DNA from 3 places in the Mesorhizobium sp. C268A genome. Region 2 is predicted to be linked to each of the others. Evidence: predicted binding sites of a transcription regulator. Region 2 holds the regulator's gene; each other region holds the start of a gene.
What was found. Region 2 encodes LexA, which represses DNA repair genes until DNA is damaged. Its sites were predicted from a motif close to TGTTCNNNNTGTGTTCNG; they were not measured.
Positions count from the first base shown of each region.

Region 1: the regulator LexA is predicted to act here: its motif matches at 1,246-1,263, upstream of NKL06_RS12370 (DUF3072 domain-containing protein).
Region 3: the regulator LexA is predicted to act here: its motif matches at 2,543-2,560, upstream of NKL06_RS19195 (helicase-related protein).

Region 1 is NZ_JAMYVX010000001.1:2,545,740-2,551,495, reverse strand. It holds gene NKL06_RS12375 (NADP-dependent oxidoreductase) at 138-1,055, opposite strand; gene NKL06_RS12370 (DUF3072 domain-containing protein) at 1,298-1,507, shown strand; gene NKL06_RS12365 (nuclear transport factor 2 family protein) at 1,576-1,791, opposite strand; gene NKL06_RS12360 (hypothetical protein) at 2,513-2,746, shown strand; gene NKL06_RS12355 (hypothetical protein) at 3,410-3,652, shown strand; gene NKL06_RS12350 (IS256 family transposase) at 4,420-5,616, opposite strand; gene NKL06_RS12345 (VanZ family protein) at 5,727-5,756, shown strand, end outside.
Region 2 is NZ_JAMYVX010000003.1:1,099,314-1,105,069, reverse strand. It holds gene gltX (glutamate--tRNA ligase) at 1-1,133, opposite strand, end outside; gene arr (NAD(+)--rifampin ADP-ribosyltransferase) at 1,595-2,011, shown strand; partial or broken gene NKL06_RS32200 (ComEC/Rec2 family competence protein) at 2,118-4,573, shown strand; gene lexA (transcriptional repressor LexA) at 4,567-5,349, opposite strand; gene NKL06_RS32190 (GntR family transcriptional regulator) at 5,555-5,756, opposite strand, start outside.
Region 3 is NZ_JAMYVX010000001.1:3,940,373-3,946,128, reverse strand. It holds gene phbB (acetoacetyl-CoA reductase) at 1-72, shown strand, start outside; gene NKL06_RS19205 (FAD-dependent oxidoreductase) at 122-1,372, opposite strand; gene NKL06_RS19200 (TetR/AcrR family transcriptional regulator) at 1,455-2,036, shown strand; gene NKL06_RS19195 (helicase-related protein) at 2,716-5,756, shown strand, end outside.

The DNA.
Region 1 (5,756 bases), on a different contig from region 2:
GTCGGAAACGTACAAAGTAGGTTCCCGCAAACACCGCCCTACGATGGCTAATCCCGCGACAGGCGCTGATTTGCACCTCACCGTGTCAGCTGCCGACGCGACCATAAGGAGCGAGGGCCCGCCTCTCTCCCAAGTTCTCACGGACGAACGCGGACAACGGTCTTGCCCGCGCGTCGGTCCGTTGAGTTGAAGGTGCCGATGGCATCATCCAAGCTCGAAACCTTGCCGATGTTCGTCCGCAGTCGTCCATCGCGGATCCGCTGCACTATCTCAGAAAGCTGGGCTCGATCAGCCTCGACGACGAAGTCAACCGCCAGGCCGTCTGCAGGTCGAATATCCGTTGGTCCGACGACTGTGACAAGGATACCTCCGGCCCGGACGAGCGTTGCGGATCGCTTCTGGACATCGCCGCCGATGACATCGAACACCAGATTGACGCCGCCGACATCTTCAAGGGTGTCATTTGCGAGGTCGAGGAATTCATTTGCACCGAAGTCGAGCGCTTTCTGGCGGTCGGCGGCCCGCCCGGTGCCGATCACATAGGCTCCGGCCTCCCTGGCAAGCTGCGCCACCATCGAACCGACGGCACCGGCAGCGCCATGCGCGAGAACGCTCTGCCCGGCCTTGATGCGGCCATGCTGGAACAGCCCCTGCCATGCGGTTAGGCCGGAGATCGGCAGGCTAGCGCCCACCGTAAAGTCGACATCGCCGGGCAGCGGCGCGAGGTTACGGGCCTCCATGGCAACATACTCGGCGAGGGTGCCGTCGCGATGCCAGTCCGCGAGGCCGAACACCCGCTGACCTATAGAAAGCCCCGTAGTGCCGTAGCCGAGCGCAGTGACCACACCAGCCAGTTCGTGGCCGAGGATCGAAGAGGTCCGGTCACGGAAGGCTCGGTCGGCCCACGTCGAGGGCCACTCCAGTTCGGTGTTGACGAATCCTGCCGCATGAACCTGTACGACCACGTCGTTAATTGCCGCCCGAGGCTCGGGCAACTCCACCAACTTCATCCCGGCCGTTCCTGCAGTCAGGTCCGTCGCTACGATTGCTTTCATGGGGCGTCTCCTCACCGTTGGGGTGAATTGCGGGCGCGGAGGGTCTTCGATGTCTCGCGCAGAGTTGGCGTTGAGTTCATCGTTGGCGACCGCGAGCGGAAGCTAAGCAATCTCGTCGGATTCTTCCAGCACGGGTAAACTTGCGTTCGTGAACACCCCTGCCATCGCAATCTCAGACACTTCAGGCATGTGGAACAAAAGCAGATCAAATACGTTGTGCCGTTCCCAACATGGAGAGCGTCATGCAAACTACACCCCGAGCCAAAGGCGAAGCTATCAGCAAGGATCCTGACGAATGGACGACGGGAGACGAGCCAATGACTCCGTCGCAAGCTTCCTACTTGAAAACATTATGTGAGCAGGCGGGCGACGACAGAAGCTACGCCGAAGATCTAAGCAAAGCCGAGGCCTCGAAGCGAATCGACGCGCTAAGGACTGAGCTCAAGCTCTAAAGGCGCTGGGAGACCTACGACAGGTTGGCCAGTTTTGCGGTATTTGGCCTCTGATCTGGACGGTCGTATTAGTGAAGGTGGTAGAGTTTGCTAAGGATCTTCATTTCTCCTGCGATTTTGAGCAGAGAAAGATAGTCGGTGAACCTTGTGGTTCCAAATTCGTCCTCGACCTTCGCAGTGGCTGCATCGCCCGTAATGTCGAGCGATGCGACTGCCCAGTTGGGGCTGGTGTTCGGCGGCAAGGCCGCACTCATCACCTCGCCGACATAGGCATCGACACTCAGCCATGGAGCTCGAAGAGATCGCGGCTATCTACCCGCTCTATCAGCAAACCGGGTATGGGCGGAAAGTGGGCGTAGGCCGACCATGTGGTTATCGACGCCGAGATGCGCAGTGCTGGTATCGGCGCCAAACTGATGGGGCGGATCGAGAAGGAAGCAGCGCGTTTCGGCTGCGACATCACCCGCATCTCGATACGAGCGCACACACAAATTCTACAGCCTAAACGGTTAGGCCGATGATGCGCTCGTTCTGGTCAGCCACTGAGTGCGTGGGCCGCAGAGTTCCCACAATATGCTGCGCACAAAGTAGCGACAGAGCGGGCCTAGAAGCGACATAGCGCCGGGTGTGAACGCGAACGCAGCCGGCGCCCGAATGCGTTCAGCGAGCGCCGTCGCGTCCACCTTGCCTTTCTTTGACGGCCCTGATGTTCAGCTTCCCACGGCAACGCGTGGAAGTCGGGCTGGTGCCCCGCTTCACGGTAGCCAGCCTGCGTGAGTAACTTGCTTTGTCCCGCTCCACAACGCAAACAAACGGCGGATTCCCCAAGCACCTATAAACGCCTACAGCTTTTTCCAGTGCGACAGGTGTGCTGCGGGTGCTCGAAGATGTCGTCCTTCATTGCGATGACAGAACAGGGAGCGAGGACAACTCTTTTTTGATTGCAGAGAGAGTCTGAGCGGGCTTACTAGTGAGGGGTTTGCCATCGCTTTGAGGGAGGCTGCGATGGTTGCAACGCCCATAGATATCGCTCAAGCGGCCACTACGGCCACCTTGCTGATGCGCCTTCGTCAACGTCATCGCGATGACGTGGCGCGAGGCTGGGAAGATGCCGACCCTTCTACTGTTGCCGTCTCCCGTACGCCTGAGTGTCAATGGCGCGATTTAGCCAAGGCCCTGGTGCACGATTGGTTCGAGCTGATCGAAACTGGCTTGGTGGATTGGATCGTCAGCAAGTAGCCGCTGCCCGCCAGCGGCCCAGCAGCCGTCTGCGGGACTTTGCAGCGGGCGCGCTGGGCCTGACCGGTGGGGCGGTGTGGTATCCGCCGGCTGGCGAACATATGCGCCTCCTGCCAACGCCAGCGAAACATCCAAACGAACGAGGCGATCTAACAGCGATCTCACCATCCAGCCAACACATAGGCCTATAGGAAAGGCTTATAATCGCTGAGAGAACGAAAATGGCCGACGCCATGGTTGGGGAACCCGGGTGGGTAGGCGCCGGCCACAAGCGGAACAGGCCCGCCGCGCCACACACATGGCTGATTTGTCATCACGTGGTTATGGTGTGATCGCGTAGGGCTAGACCAGCGGAACCTAGTAAACGCCGCTTGGTAAGCGATCCTCGACGCGATCGTTCATCGCCACGACGACTTGGGAAACTTGACGGTTGCAGCCCTCTGCCATGTCGAGCTCAAGTCATGAACATCGGCCCTCCGATCATGAGCAGGCATGCGCCCATCCTACCATATCGCGCTGCCGGTATCGCAAGGCGCCGGCAGCAAGGGTAGGCGACCAGAGCCGATGTGAAGGGACTAGGCAGCTAATATTCGCTTGCGCTAATTTAAATGTGCCGTAACGTCAGGCTCAGCCTTTTTGGGGAGGCACAACGTGGGGAGTATGATGAGAGTTGCTGTGTTTTGCGCGGCGATCGTGATCGCTGGGACTGGTGTCGCTGTTGCCAAGGAGAAGAAGGTGGTGCTGAGTGACGCCACGAACCTTTGCTCTACGAAGCACTCGGCCAAGAAGCAGGTGCTCGAGCTGGACTGCAGGCCGACCGGAACCGCCAAATTGCCGGCCGGTGGAACGCCGGAAAAGCCGCGCCTCGGATACGACACCGATCCGTGGCTGGTCAAAGGCCTTTAGACACTAGGCGACGGCAACACAGCGCGGCTAAGGGGATGTGCGCTGGCGGTGAAGCCTTCTTTGTTCTCTCATCGGTGGAACATTGTCGCCTGGAAACGCTTCGGACGGTGCACTGCCCCATCAGTGCAACGTTCCCTTCCTTGTTTGCACTGGCCGGCTGCCGAAAGGTGGCCGGCTTTTTTGTTATAAGCGCGACCTGATGTTTGGGGCTTGTTGATTGGACAGCAGCGAGTGGCCGCTGCTGGCTTAGCGTCCAGGATTGGAATCTGTAAAGGCGAGATCACCAAGGCAGGGATGACCAGACTAAATAACGGTTTCGTCTGTTAGCCGCCACGCCGACGATAATTGAATTCAGAAGGGAGTCGGCCCGGCTGCCCAACATCAGGGTGCAAAAGACAGCCGGGCCAAGGCTGGAAAGAGTTCCGCTCCAGCCCAGCCGTGCCCAGCACGATACGCATCGCACCTGGGCGCAAGCGGTACCAACGGCTCGCCTATTCCGCCGCGCCTTTTCGGCAGGAAACCCTCGGCCTCATCACAATGGAGGGCGACATTCGCAGCGCCCTATGGAACCATCCAGAGTGACATAGGCTGTTTCATTTCCTGATGACATCAGGAGGCCTGTTAAGCATGCCAGTTGTTCGCGCTCATAGCTCAGATGCAGGTTGGAGCCCTTCCTAGTGCACCAGTATGAGAAGCGAGAACTAGGAACCGGGAGTGCTGCGGGTTGTGTGCGTCAAGTTCTGCAAAATGGGCGATCATGAAACTGGTCATGCGGCTTGGCGTAGAGCGAGCTTCTTGTGCTCGCGCAGATCATCCATGTTGATATAGCGGTTGGCCTCCATCCAGTTTTCGTTGGTTTCGACGGCCAGCGCCCTGACCAGGCGCAGGCAGCTTTCGGCGTTCGGGAAGATGCGCACGACATAGGTGCGCCGGCGGATTTCCTCGTTGAGCCGTTCAAGCATGTTGGTGGACTTGAGGTGCTTGTGATGCTGACGCGGCAGCCGGAAGAAAGTCAGCGTCTGTTCTATGGCTTCTTCCGCCCAGGTGGTCAGCCGCGGGTAGCGGGCGGACCATTTGGACAGCCACGCGGCGAGATCGGCCTTGGCCTCGGCGAGATCGCGCCGGTCGTAGAGCCAGCGCAGTTCCTGCAGACAATCGTCGCCGTGCTTCCTGGGCAGGTGATCGAGCGCGTTCCTGAGGAAGTGGACGTAGCAGCGCTGCCATGCTGCTTCCGGGATCACCTCGCCGATCGCCGCGACCAGGCCGGCATGGTCGTCGGACACGGCCAGTTCGACGCCCTTGAGACCGCGTCGTTTCAAGCCGACGAGGAAGTCCTTCCAGGCCGAGCGGCTCTCGCGATTGGCCATCTCCACGGCCAGGATCTGCCGGCGCCCGTCCCAGTCGATGCCGACCGCGATCAGCACCGCCTGGCTCATCACGATGCCGGCTTCGCGCACTTTCTCGTAGCGGGCATCGAGAATGAGGTAGGGGAATGGCTCCTGAAGCGGTCGTTCGGCAAACGCCTTCAGGCTCTCGTCCAAGCGCTTGTTGATGGCCGAGATCGACGAAGCCGAGAACGCATGACCGCACAGCTCTTCCGTGATCGCCTTGACCTTGCGGGTCGACACGCCCTGGACATACATCTCGGCCAGCGTCGCCACCAAGGCCCGCTCGGAACGCTGGTAGCGCTCGAACAGCTCGGTGGAGAAGTGACCCGCCCGGTCCTGTGGAACCCGCAGCTCAAGCTTGCCCACCCGGGTGACCAGGGTGCGGCCGTAGTAACCCGAGCGATACCCAAGGCGCTCAGGCGTGCGTTCGCCCTTCGAAGCACCCAGCGCCTCCTCCATCTCGGCCTCGAGAACCTCCTGCATTACCGCACGGATCACTTCGTGCAGCCCCTCCGGGTTCGAAAGCAGAATGTCTTTGACGGCAGCGCTGGTCGATTTACCTTCTGTCTTGGTCATGGTGGCGTTCCTTCCAGGAATCGGTGACGTTGAACATCACCAGCCTGCCATGACCGCCCTCTCTCAGCGAATTTGCAGAACTCTCAGCACACTACCGTGCTGCGAATAGATTGCCGCAGTCCAGCTTTCATCAGAGCATG
Region 2 (5,756 bases):
TCGACGAACAGGAAGGCCGCGCCATCGGCCAGTTCCACCAGCGTCTTGGCGCGCTCTTTCAGGCCCGGCAAGGCGGCCAGCAGCTGCGCCTTCCTGGCATCGTCGAGACGGGCGGCGATAGCCGGTCCGCCTTCGAGGTATGGCAGAGTGGCGACGAAAATGTCGAACAGCTCGGTATCGGCCATCTTGCGCATATGCGCGCCGTTGATTGACTCGAGCTTGGCGAAGTCGAAGCGCGCCGCACCCTTGTTGACATCGCCGATGTCGAACCACGAAATCATGTCCTTGATCGACATGATCTCGTCGTCGCCATGGCTCCAGCCGAGCCGTGCCAGATAATTGAGCAGCGCCTCGGGCAGATAGCCCATGGCGCGATAAGCCTCGACGCCGAGTGCGCCGTGCCGCTTCGACAGCTTGGCGCCGTCGGCGCCGTGGATCAGCGGGATATGCGACATCGACGGGACGTCCCAGCCCATCGCGTTGTAGATCACCGTCTGGCGCGCGGCGTTGGTCAGATGGTCGTCGCCACGGATGATGTGGGTGACGCCCATGTCATGGTCGTCGACGACGACGGCATGCATGTAGGTCGGATTGCCGTCCGAGCGCAGTATGATGAAATCGTCGAGGTCCTTGTTGGGGAAGCGCACCTCGCCCTGCACACGGTCGTGCACCACGGTTTCGCCCTCGGTCGGCGCCTTGATGCGGATGGCGCCCTTGACGCCGGGAGGCGCCTCCGAGGGGGCACGATCGCGCCACTGGCCGTTGTAGCGAGGCGGCAGGCCCTTGGCGCGTGCGGCCTCGCGCATCGCCTCGAGCTCGGCAGGCGTCTCGTAGCTGTAATAGGCCTTGCCCAGGCGCACCAGCTCCTCGGCCACCTCACGGTGGCGCGGCGCGCGCTCGAACTGCGATATGGCCTCACCGTCCCAGGAAAGGCCGAGCCAGGTCAGCCCATCCAGAATGGCCTGTGTCGCCGCCTCGTTGAAGCGTTCGCGGTCGGTGTCCTCGATGCGCAGCACCATCGTGCCGCCGGTGTGCTTGGCGTACAGCCAGTTGAACAGCGCCGTGCGCGCGCCGCCGATATGCAGATAGCCGGTGGGCGAGGGGGCAAAACGGGTGACGACCGTGTCGGACATGGAACTCTCGGGAAGTTTGGAAAGCGGGGCGTGATCGCGCGGACTTTCGCGCTTTGCGCGTTCATGTAGCATAGGAGGTCTGGGGCGCAAGGGGCAGACCCGATGGCTGGACGAGGCCGGGGCACGTCGGCAATTATCGGTTGCGTCAACGGGCGCCGGAGCCTTGTAGCACAAAATCTGTTCGCACCTCCGCGCAACCTCATTTGGCAGCAGCGTCAATGTCTGGGTTTCATTCGGCTGCAGCGTCCGTCACAGTGCCTGGAACATCGCTGCGACGGTGGTAGCCCCCTCTGACGAGCGGACATTTCTTCACGAATGCGGCACTGCCCGACTACAACGCCGCCGTGACAGCGTTGGCTTGGTCACGCATATTGACCTTCTGCAATCATTATCGTGAACACAGCAACTGTGTGCGGTCCGGTCTCGCCACGAAGGAGGAATGATTGAAAGAAGGGCTCCCGATGACCAGCAACGCCGACCATACGGAGGGTGATCCGTTCTACCATGGTACCCGGGCGGATTTGAAACCCGGGGATCTGCTGAGCGTCGGCCACCCTTCCAATTTCAGAGGTAAACCACTGTCATGGATCTATTTCACCCAGACACTGGAAGCCGCCATCTGGGGAGCAGAGCTTGCAACGGGTGACGGTCGTCAAAGGATTTACATCGTAAAGCCGACAGGGTTTTTTATGGATGACCCTAACCTGACCGATAAAAAATTTCCCGGCAATCCGACGAAATCCTACCGCTCCCGTGATCCGTTGCTCATCCTGGGGGAGCTCGCTGAATGGCAGGGTCATACACCGGAACAATTGAAGGCAATGCACGATGGGCTTGCTCGCCTGAGGGCGGAGGGCCGGGATATGATTGAGGATTGAGCGTCCTTGGCGGGTCAATTCCGGCGCGGTGGATGCGACCGCACGGACTTTCGCGCTTTGCGCGTTCATGTAGCATAGGAGGTCTGGGGCGCAAGGGGCAGACCCGATGGCTGGACGTGGCCGGGGCACGAAGGAAGGCGAAGGCGGCGAGGCAAGCGTCAGCGAACGCTCGCTGTTTGCCGATAGTCCCTATGCCGAGCCGCTGCCCCTCGCGCTGCCTGAGCCGCATCCCGGCATAGCGCCCGCGCTGCCCGGTGACGCGTTGCCGGCGCAAGTCACAGCGCCCGGATCTATCGCCCGACTGCGCAGACGGCTTCGCCGCCCGTCATGGCCCGCGCTCCGCCGCAGCCTTGCCGTGGCTGCCGACACGGAGCTCGACCGGGGCGTCGCCTTCCTGCTGGTCCCGGTTTTCCTGGCAGCCGGCGTCATCGTCTACTTCTCGCTGGCCGGCGAGCCGGGCTTTGCGCAGCCAATCGCCATTGTGGTGCTGGCGACATGTTGCGCTGTCGCCACGCGATCGCGGCCGAGGACGCATCTGTTCTGCATGGCCGCGATGCTGTGCGCGCTCGGCGTCGTCGCCGCCAAGGTCGAGACCTGGCGCGCCGGAACGCAGATGCTCGGCTCCGAGATTCAGACACGGCTGACCGGCCGCGTCGTCAGTCTCGAACAGATGGAAAGCGGCCGCATCAGGCTGACGCTCGACGTGGTTTCGACCGCTTACCCCGAGCTGCGCTACGCCCCGGAGCGGGTCAGGCTCTCGGCGCGGACCGTTCCCGCCGATATGACCGCCGGCTCCCTGATCACCGGCTATGCCAGGCTGTTGCCGCCGACCGGTCCGGTGCGGCCGGAGAGCTACGATTTCTCCTTCGACAGCTATTTCACCGGTATCGGCGGCAGCGGCTTCTTTCTCGGCAATCCGAAAACCATTGCTACGCAGGGACCGCCGCCGCTGACCGCACGGCTCTCCTCGGCAATCGAGAACGCGCGCGAAACATTGCCGACCATATCAGGGGCAAGATCGGCGGCGCCGAAGGCGAGATTGCCGCGGCGCTGATTGTCGGCGTGCGCGCCGGCATCCCGGACGAGGTCAACGAAGCGATGCGGCGCACCGGCATCTACCACATCATCTCCATCTCCGGCCTGCACATGGCGCTGGTTGCCGGCACCATCATGGCGTTGCTGCGTGGCGCCTTTGCGCTGTTTCCCGTTTTCTCTTCGCGCCGGCCGGTGAAGAAATATGCGGCCGCGGCAGCGCTTGTCTCGATCGCCGCCTATCTCGTTATTTCAGGCGTCGTGGTTGCCGCCGAGCGCAGCTTCATCATGCTGGCGGTCATGCTTGTCGCCGTGCTGTTTGATCGCGCCGCACTCACCATGCGCAATCTGGCGATCTCCGCCATTGCCGTCATCCTGGTGTCGCCGCACGAGGTGGTCGGTCCCAGCTTCCAGATGTCGTTTGCCGCCACCGCCGCCCTTGTCGGCGCCTATGCCGGCTGGGCCGATTACCGCGCCGACAAGGTGAGAACGCCGCTGGCAAAGCGCTCCTTCGTCGGCTTCCTGTCGCGAAAATTCGCGCTGGCCATGGGCGGCCTCGCCATGACCTCGATCATCGCCGGCAGTGCAACCTTGCTGTTCGCCATCTGGCATTTTCAGCGTGTGTCGCCGCTCAGCCTGATCGCCAATCTGGCCGTGATGCCGATTGTTTCGTTGATCGTCATGCCCTTTGCCGTGCTCAGCGCACTGGCGATGCCGTTCGGCGCCGACGGGCCGTTCCTCTATGTGATGGGCAAGGGTCTGATGGCGATGATCGCTATATCGGCCTGGATTTCCGAGCGCTCGCCGGTCGACGCCGTCGGGCTGATCTCCATCCGCTCGGTGCTGTTGGTGGCAGTCGCCCTCGTCATCGCCACCATGGCCACCACCTGGCTCAGGCTGGCGGCCGTGCCTTTCGCGCTGGCCGGCCTGTTGACGGTGCCGCAGGTGCTTACGCCCGACGTGCTCATATCCGAGGACGCACATTTGGTGGCCATGCAGATCGGTGGCGGCGAACTCGCCCTCAACCGCGAACGCTCCAACGAATTCACCACGGACAATTGGAAACGGGCGCTGCGGGCCGAAACCATTATCCCGCCCGAGATTTTCGAGGCAACAGATACGCGGTTCGATCTCGATCCGCTCGATCTGCCGCCCGGCTCGCCCTTCTATTGCACCGGCGATCTCTGTATCGCTCGACACCCTTCCGGAGCCATTGTAGCTCTTGCGAAAGACCGCAAGACGGCGCGGCCGGCCTGTGCCTTCGCGAGCCTGATCGTCATCGATGACGCCACCGCCTACAATCCGTGCCGCGACCCGCTGGTCCTGGTCGTGACGAAGAAACAGCTGGCCCGCGACGGCAGCGCCGCCGTCTTCTTCGATCCGCAATCGGCAGCGGCAGCGCCAACCATCCGGTTCGCCGTCGACAAGCCGTATCGCCCCTGGCACGAGCAACGCCGCTTCTCCCGCGACGCGCGCGGCCTGCCGCCTTACAACCAGCGTGAAAAGTACAAACCCAAGCCGGCTCAGTAGCGCCGGATCAATCCGACAAGCTTGCCCTGCACCTTCACCCTGTCCGGTCCAAAAATGCGGGTCTCGTAGGCCGGGTTGGCGGCTTCCAGGGCGATCGAGGCGCCCTTGCGGCGGAAGCGTTTCAGGGTCGCTTCCTCATCGTCGACCAACGCCACCACGATCTCGCCGGGGCTGGCTGTGTCGGCATTGCGGATGATGACCGTGTCGCCATCGAAAATGCCGGCCTCGATCATCGAATCGCCCTTGACCTCGAGCGCGTAGTGTTCACCGCCCATGATCATGTCGGGCGGCACCGAGATCGAATGGGTCTGATGCTGGATGGCGTCGATCGGCACACCGGCAGCAATGCGTCCCATCACCGGGATCGACACCGCCGAAACGGCGTCGTCATTGCCGGCCGACATCGAACGCGACGGCGAGCCCGGCTTGATCTGGCGGCCGATACCGCCTTGGCCCATCGCGCCTTGTCCTTGGCCGCCTTGCCCTTGGCCGGTTTGACCAAGACTGCCCTGAATGACGCTCGGCGAAAACTTCCTCGCCGCATTGAGGCCTGGTGCGATCGAGTCGGGCAGCCGCAGCACTTCCAGCGCGCGCGCCCGGTTCGGCAGCCGGCGAATGAAACCGCGCTCCTCAAGCGCCGTGATCAGGCGGTGGATGCCGGACTTGGAGGCGAGGTCAAGCGCTTCCTTCATCTCATCGAAGGACGGCGGGATTCCGCTCTCCTTCAGGCGTTCATGGATGAACATCAGAAGCTCATGTTGTTTGCGCGTCAGCATCGCGGCCCCCAGGGGTTCTGAAACCAGAATCAGAAAAAACAAACCCAGAACAAACACTATCTGTTCCAGTTGTGTTCCGCAACCTTTTAAAGTTTAATGAATGTGTTGACGTTTTGTTCAGCGTGACGTTCGGCACCGCGAGCGGCGCTCGTAGTCGTTGGCCGGCAACGGGGTGAAACGAAGACAAAGTGCCCTGCGTCGTCGGCTACGATCGCCGCTTCCTTTTCGGACGGGGCTGCGCAGCATCCGCGCCGGGTTCACTCTGGGCATAGACCTGCAGCGTGTAGCCGATGTGAGCGGTCATCAGAGTTTTCGCACGTTCGACGTCGCGATCGAGGGCCGCTTCCATCAGGGCGGTATGGTGTTCGATCGCCACGGCGTCGCGCAGGGCCGCCACGGCCTTCCGG
Region 3 (5,756 bases), on a different contig from region 2:
CTCGCTTCCGAAGACGCCGGCTTCATCACCGGTTCGACCATTACAGCCAATGGCGGCCAGTACTTCGTCTGACGTCATGCCGCACTCGGCAACGCGCCGATTCGCCTGACCGTCGCAACTGTCAGGCGGCGAGCTTCAGCCCTGATTTGGCCTCAGGCTTGCTGGCGGCAATTAAGCCAGGCGCCTTTGCGGGCGCCGGCAGCCGGGCGTTTGAGGCCCGACTGAGACCCGACAGCTTCAGCGCAATGCGACGCTTCACGAACGGCAGAAGATTCACCAAGGAAAGCGACAGGTTGCGGACGAACCGCTTCGCCGGATTATGGGCAAGCGCCATCTCCGTCATCTTCCCCGCAAGATCGAGCACTTCCTGAGCCGCTGGGCGGCGCAGCTTTTCGTATAGGTCGAGTTCTGTCGCCGAGCGAATGCCGTTCACCACATCGCCAAGCAACTGGCCAAGCACGACCGCGTCGATGATGCCGGTATTCATGCCCTGCCCACCCGCGGGACTGTGTACATGCGCGGCATCGCCCATCAGGAACAGCCGGTCCTTGCGATAGGCCCTGACCAGACGATGATGCACGCGAAAGCGCGAACTCCACGTCAGGTCGAGCACGCGGGCTCTTGTCGTGGTTGGCCCGCGGCTATCGAGCAATGCCTGGATGTCGGCGGTGCCGGGCTTTTCCGGCGCATCCTTCATCGTCGCGACGACGCGGTACGAGCCATCCGGCAGCGGCGCCACCACCACCAGGCCCGCCGGTGCGAAAAACAGCGACACTTCGGCCGGTCCTACAGGCCAGTCCAGGCGAACGTCGGCCAGCACAAACGAACCATCATAGGCCTCGCCATCGAACTCGATGCCGGTCGACTTGCGCACCAGGCTCTGCATGCCGTCGGCTCCGACGACGTATCGCGCCGAGATGAGTTTTTCGTGGCCCTGCTCGACCACTGTCACGCGCGCGCCGTCACTGTCTTGAGCAACGGCCACAGCCTCGACCTCGCGATGAATGACGCCACCCAGGACCGCGATCCGTTCAGCGAACACCTGCTCGGTCACGTTCTGCGGCAGCATCATCAGGTAGGGATGCTTTGACGGCAGCTTGCCGAAATCGAGCTTGAGCAGCACCCGGCTCCGATCGCGGATGGCGAAATCGTCGAGATTCACGGAAAGCTCACTCAGCCGCTGCGTGAGGCCGAGCGGCTCCAGTGATTCCAGCGTTTGCGCATGGATGACCCCAGCGCGCGACGTTTGCAGACCCTGCGTCAGTCTGTCGATCAGCACGTGATCGACGCCAGCTTGATGCAGCGCGATTGATAGCGCCATACCAGTCGGGCCGGCGCCAATGATAAGGACTTCCGTTGTCTCAGGCAGCATTCCCCGTCTCCATTTATCAACACGTGTTGACTTCTAGTAAGTTGGATTGCATTTGTCAACGGCTGTTGGCATATGAATCTGGATGAACGAGAAGCAGCCGAACAAGCAGACCAAGTCGGACCGAACACGAGCCCAAATCCTTGAAGCCGCACGCCGGCTTTTCTCCGAGCACGGCTATGACGGCACCTCAATCCGCGACGTTGCGGCGCAGGCCTCGATCGATCCGGCCATGGTGATCCGTTATTTCCACAGCAAGGACGAGCTGTTCGCCAGGGCCGCCGTCGTGGACCTCCAACTGCCGGATCAGCGGATAGACCCTACCGCCATCGGTGAAACGCTGATCAGGCGCTTTCTGGTAAACTGGGAAGGTCAGGCCAACGGGCCAGGCATGATAATCCTGCTACGCTCGGCTGCGTCGAACGAGCACGCGGCCGAGAAGGTCCGCGACGTCTTCGCCAACCAGGTGAGGCCGATGGTTGCATCGATAGGCGACCCAGCGGACGCCGGACGGCGCGCCGGGCTGGTTGCCAGCCAGCTGCTGGGCCTGGCGACCTGCCGATATCTGTTGCGGCTTGAGCCCGTCGTCGCCCTGTCGCATGAGGAAATCATCCGGAATGTGGGACCGGTGTTGCAACGTTATGCAACAGGCCACGACGCGGCCTGAACCGGCGGGCACCGAGTGCTGTCGCGGCGATTGACCCGTTCCGGCACGCAAAGATTAACGATTTCCAGGCGCCCTGTGCAAAACCCGGTTCGCAAGCTGTGAATTCTCGATGGACAAGCTGTGGACAACACAAGATGTTGGGCGATTATCCGGTTGTTGTCAACCGGATAATCGCCAGATGTTGGGGTGAATAAACCAGGAAAATCCCGCGATCGCTGATTCGTCACCGATTCGTTCCGGCTTTGAGCGGAACGTTAACGACCAAGGCCGGAAACCACCGTCAAATGGTTAAGGCCGATTAAGAAAATTCAATAATTTCATAATGTTGACCGAGGCGTATCGGATCACGACGATGCCCCGCCGGCAAAGGTTAACGCCAATGGTCCCCTTGCAGGAATCGGGCCAGTTTCCGCGATTCAGCATATGGTGAGACTCAGGCTCGCAAAATCCACATGTAGCCGTGAACAAAAGCTGAATCTGCCGGAGTCACTGATTCGTCGCCGATTCGTTCCAGACTCGTTCCAACTGTTAATTGAGACCTCAAAGACGAACCGTGGGACTGCCGGCCGGAACATTCCGCTTTCGCTTCGCGCCTGAAGTCCCTATGTGTCGCCTGTCATACGCGCCATGCGAGGCGCGCTCCCGACAACACGATGCAGAAAGCCTCATCTCCAGGCCGATGAACATCCAGCCGAAACACACCGAGCCGCTGATCCTGTCGGGCCGCGACGTGACTGCCGTACTGGGTCCGACCAACACCGGCAAGACCCATCTCGCCATCGAGCGCATGGTGGCACATGAGAGCGGCATTATCGGCCTGCCGCTCCGCCTTCTGGCGCGCGAGGTCTATGCCCGCGTCTGCGAAAAGGTCGGCGCCCACAAGGTGGCGCTCATCACCGGCGAGGAAAAAATCCAGCCGCCCGGCGCGAAATATTCGGTCTGCACCGTCGAAGCCATGCCGCGCGAGACCGACGTTGCCTTCGTCGCCATCGACGAGGTGCAACTCGCCGGCGACCTCGAGCGCGGCCACATCTTCACCGACCGTATCCTGCACCTGCGCGGCCGCCAGGAAACGCTGCTGCTCGGCGCGGCCACCATGCATGGCATCCTGCAAAAGCTGCTGAGAGGCGTCTCGGTGGTGACGCGCCCTCGCCTGTCGCACCTGGCCTATGCCGGCTCGAAGAAATTGACCCGCCTGCCGCGGCGTACGGCGATCGTCGCTTTCTCCGCCGACGAGGTCTATGCCATCGCTGAGCTGATCCGCCGCCAGCAAGGAGGAGCGGCGGTCGTGCTCGGCGCGCTGTCGCCCCGCACCCGCAATGCCCAGGTGGCAATGTTCCAGGCAGGCGACGTCGACTATCTCGTCGCCACCGACGCCATCGGCATGGGGCTCAACCTTGATCTCGATCATGTCGCCTTCGCCCAGAACCGCAAATTCGACGGCTATCAGTACCGCAATCTCACGGCGGCCGAGCTCGGCCAGATCGCCGGCCGCGCCGGCCGCCATCTGCGCGACGGCACCTTCGGCGTCACCGGCCAGGTCGATCCGCTGGACGAGGAGTTGGTCAAGCGCATCGAGGGGCACGAGTTCGATCCGGTGAAGGTGCTGCAATGGCGCACCGCGCATTTCGACTTCGCCAGCCTCGACGCGCTGAAGCGCTCGATCGAAACCAACGCGCCGGTCGAAGGCCTGACGCGGGCGCTGCCGGCGGTCGATGCCCAGGCGCTCGAACATCTCTCCCGCGACGAGGACATCCGCGCGCTGGCTACCAATGCCAAGCGCGTCGCGCTGCTGTGGGAAGCCTGCGCGTTGCCGGACTACCGCAAGATCGCGCCGGCCCAGCACTCCGACCTGATCGCTTCTATCTACACCGACCTCGCCAAACACGGCCATGTCGACGAGAACTACATGGCCGAGCAGGTGCGCCGCGCCGATACGACCGAGGGGGACATCGACACGCTGTCGCACCGCATTGCGCAGATCCGCACCTGGACATTCGTGTCCAACCGGCCGGGCTGGCTGGCCGATCAGGCACACTGGCGGGAAAAGACGCGCGAAATCGAAGACAGATTGTCGGATGCGCTGCATGAGCGGTTGACGAAACGGTTTGTAGACCGCAGGACTTCCGTCCTCATGCGGCGCCTTAGAGAAAATACAATGCCTGAAGCCGAAATCAGTCCTACCGGAACCGTCCTTGTCGAAGGCCATCATGTCGGCGAGTTGCAAGGGTTCCGCTTCACCGCCGATCAGAGCGCCGGCGGCGAAGACGCCAAGGCCGTGCGTACGGCAGCGCAAAAAGCGCTGGCCGCCGAGTTCGAGGCACGTGCCGAACGCTTCGGCGCCTGCGCCAATGGCGACCTTGCGCTCGGCTCCGACGGCACGCTGCGCTGGATCGGCGCGCCGATCGGCACGCTGGTTGCCGGCGAGGACGCGCTGAAGCCGCGCCTGGTGCTTTTGGCCGACGAGCAGTTGACCGGTCCCGCCCGCGACAAGGTCGCCGCGCGCGCCGAGCGCTTCGTCAATTTCCAGATCGAATCCTTGCTGAAGCCGCTGGTCGACTTGAAGAATGCCGAGCAGATCGCCGGCATCGGCCGTGGCATCGCCTTCCAGCTCGTCGAGCATTTCGGCCTCATCAACCGCCGCGACATCGCCGAGGAAATGAAGTCGCTCGACCAGGAGGGTCGCGCCGCCTTGCGCCGGCTCGGTGTGCGCTTCGGCGCCTACCACGTCTTCGTGCCGGCGCTGATCAAGCCGGCGCCCGCCGGACTGATCACGCTTTTGTGGGCGCTGAAGAACGACGGCAAGGACAAGCCCGGCTTTGGCGACGTGGTGCACGCGCTGGCCTCCGGCCGCACCTCGGTGGTCATCGATCCGGCTTTCGACAAGAGCTTCTACAAGCTCGCCGGCTACCGCAATCTCGGCCGCCGCGCCGTGCGCATCGACATTCTGGAACGGCTGGCCGACCTGATCCGGCCTGCGACCAACTGGAAGCCCGGTCTGGGACAGCGCCCGGACGGCGCCTATGACGGCCAGTCCTTCATGGTGACGCCGCCGATGATGTCCATCCTCGGCGCAACCGCCGACGACATGGAAGAGATCCTGAAAGGCCTTGGCTACCGCGCCGAGCCGAAGCCGCCGGCAGAGGTCAAGGCGCGGCTCGAAGCGCAGGACAATGCCGCGCGGCAAGCGGCTGCGGCCAAGCTGGCGGAAGCCGCAGCAAAGGCCGAGCAGGCTCAGGCGGCGGAAGCCGTGGCAAGTGAAGCCGTCGCTGAGGCGCCGGCCGTTGGGTCGGAGCCGGATGCAGCCACCGAGATTACGGCTGAGGAGCCCGTCGCCGAAGTCGCAGCGGCCGTTGCTGCGGACGCTCAGCCGGGCGCGCCTCCCGAGGGTTCGGAGCCAACTGCGGCCGTTGAAGCCACCGCCGAAGCTCCAGCCATCGAGGAAGCAACGGCGGAGCCCGTCGCGGAAGAACAGGTCGAAGCTCCCATAGAAATCGCGGAAGAAGCTCCGGCTGTTGCAGAAGCTGACGACACCGTCCCCGAAAGCGCCGACGCCACCGTCGCCGAAAACGCCGACGCCCTTACTTCCCCCTCGATGGGGGAGGTCGCGGCGCGAAGCGACGCGGGTGGGGGTGACAGCGTTAACGAAGCAGGTGCAGACACAGCAGACACTTCAGGCGCAACCACCGACGCCGGCGCTGCTCCCACCCCGGCGCTGCG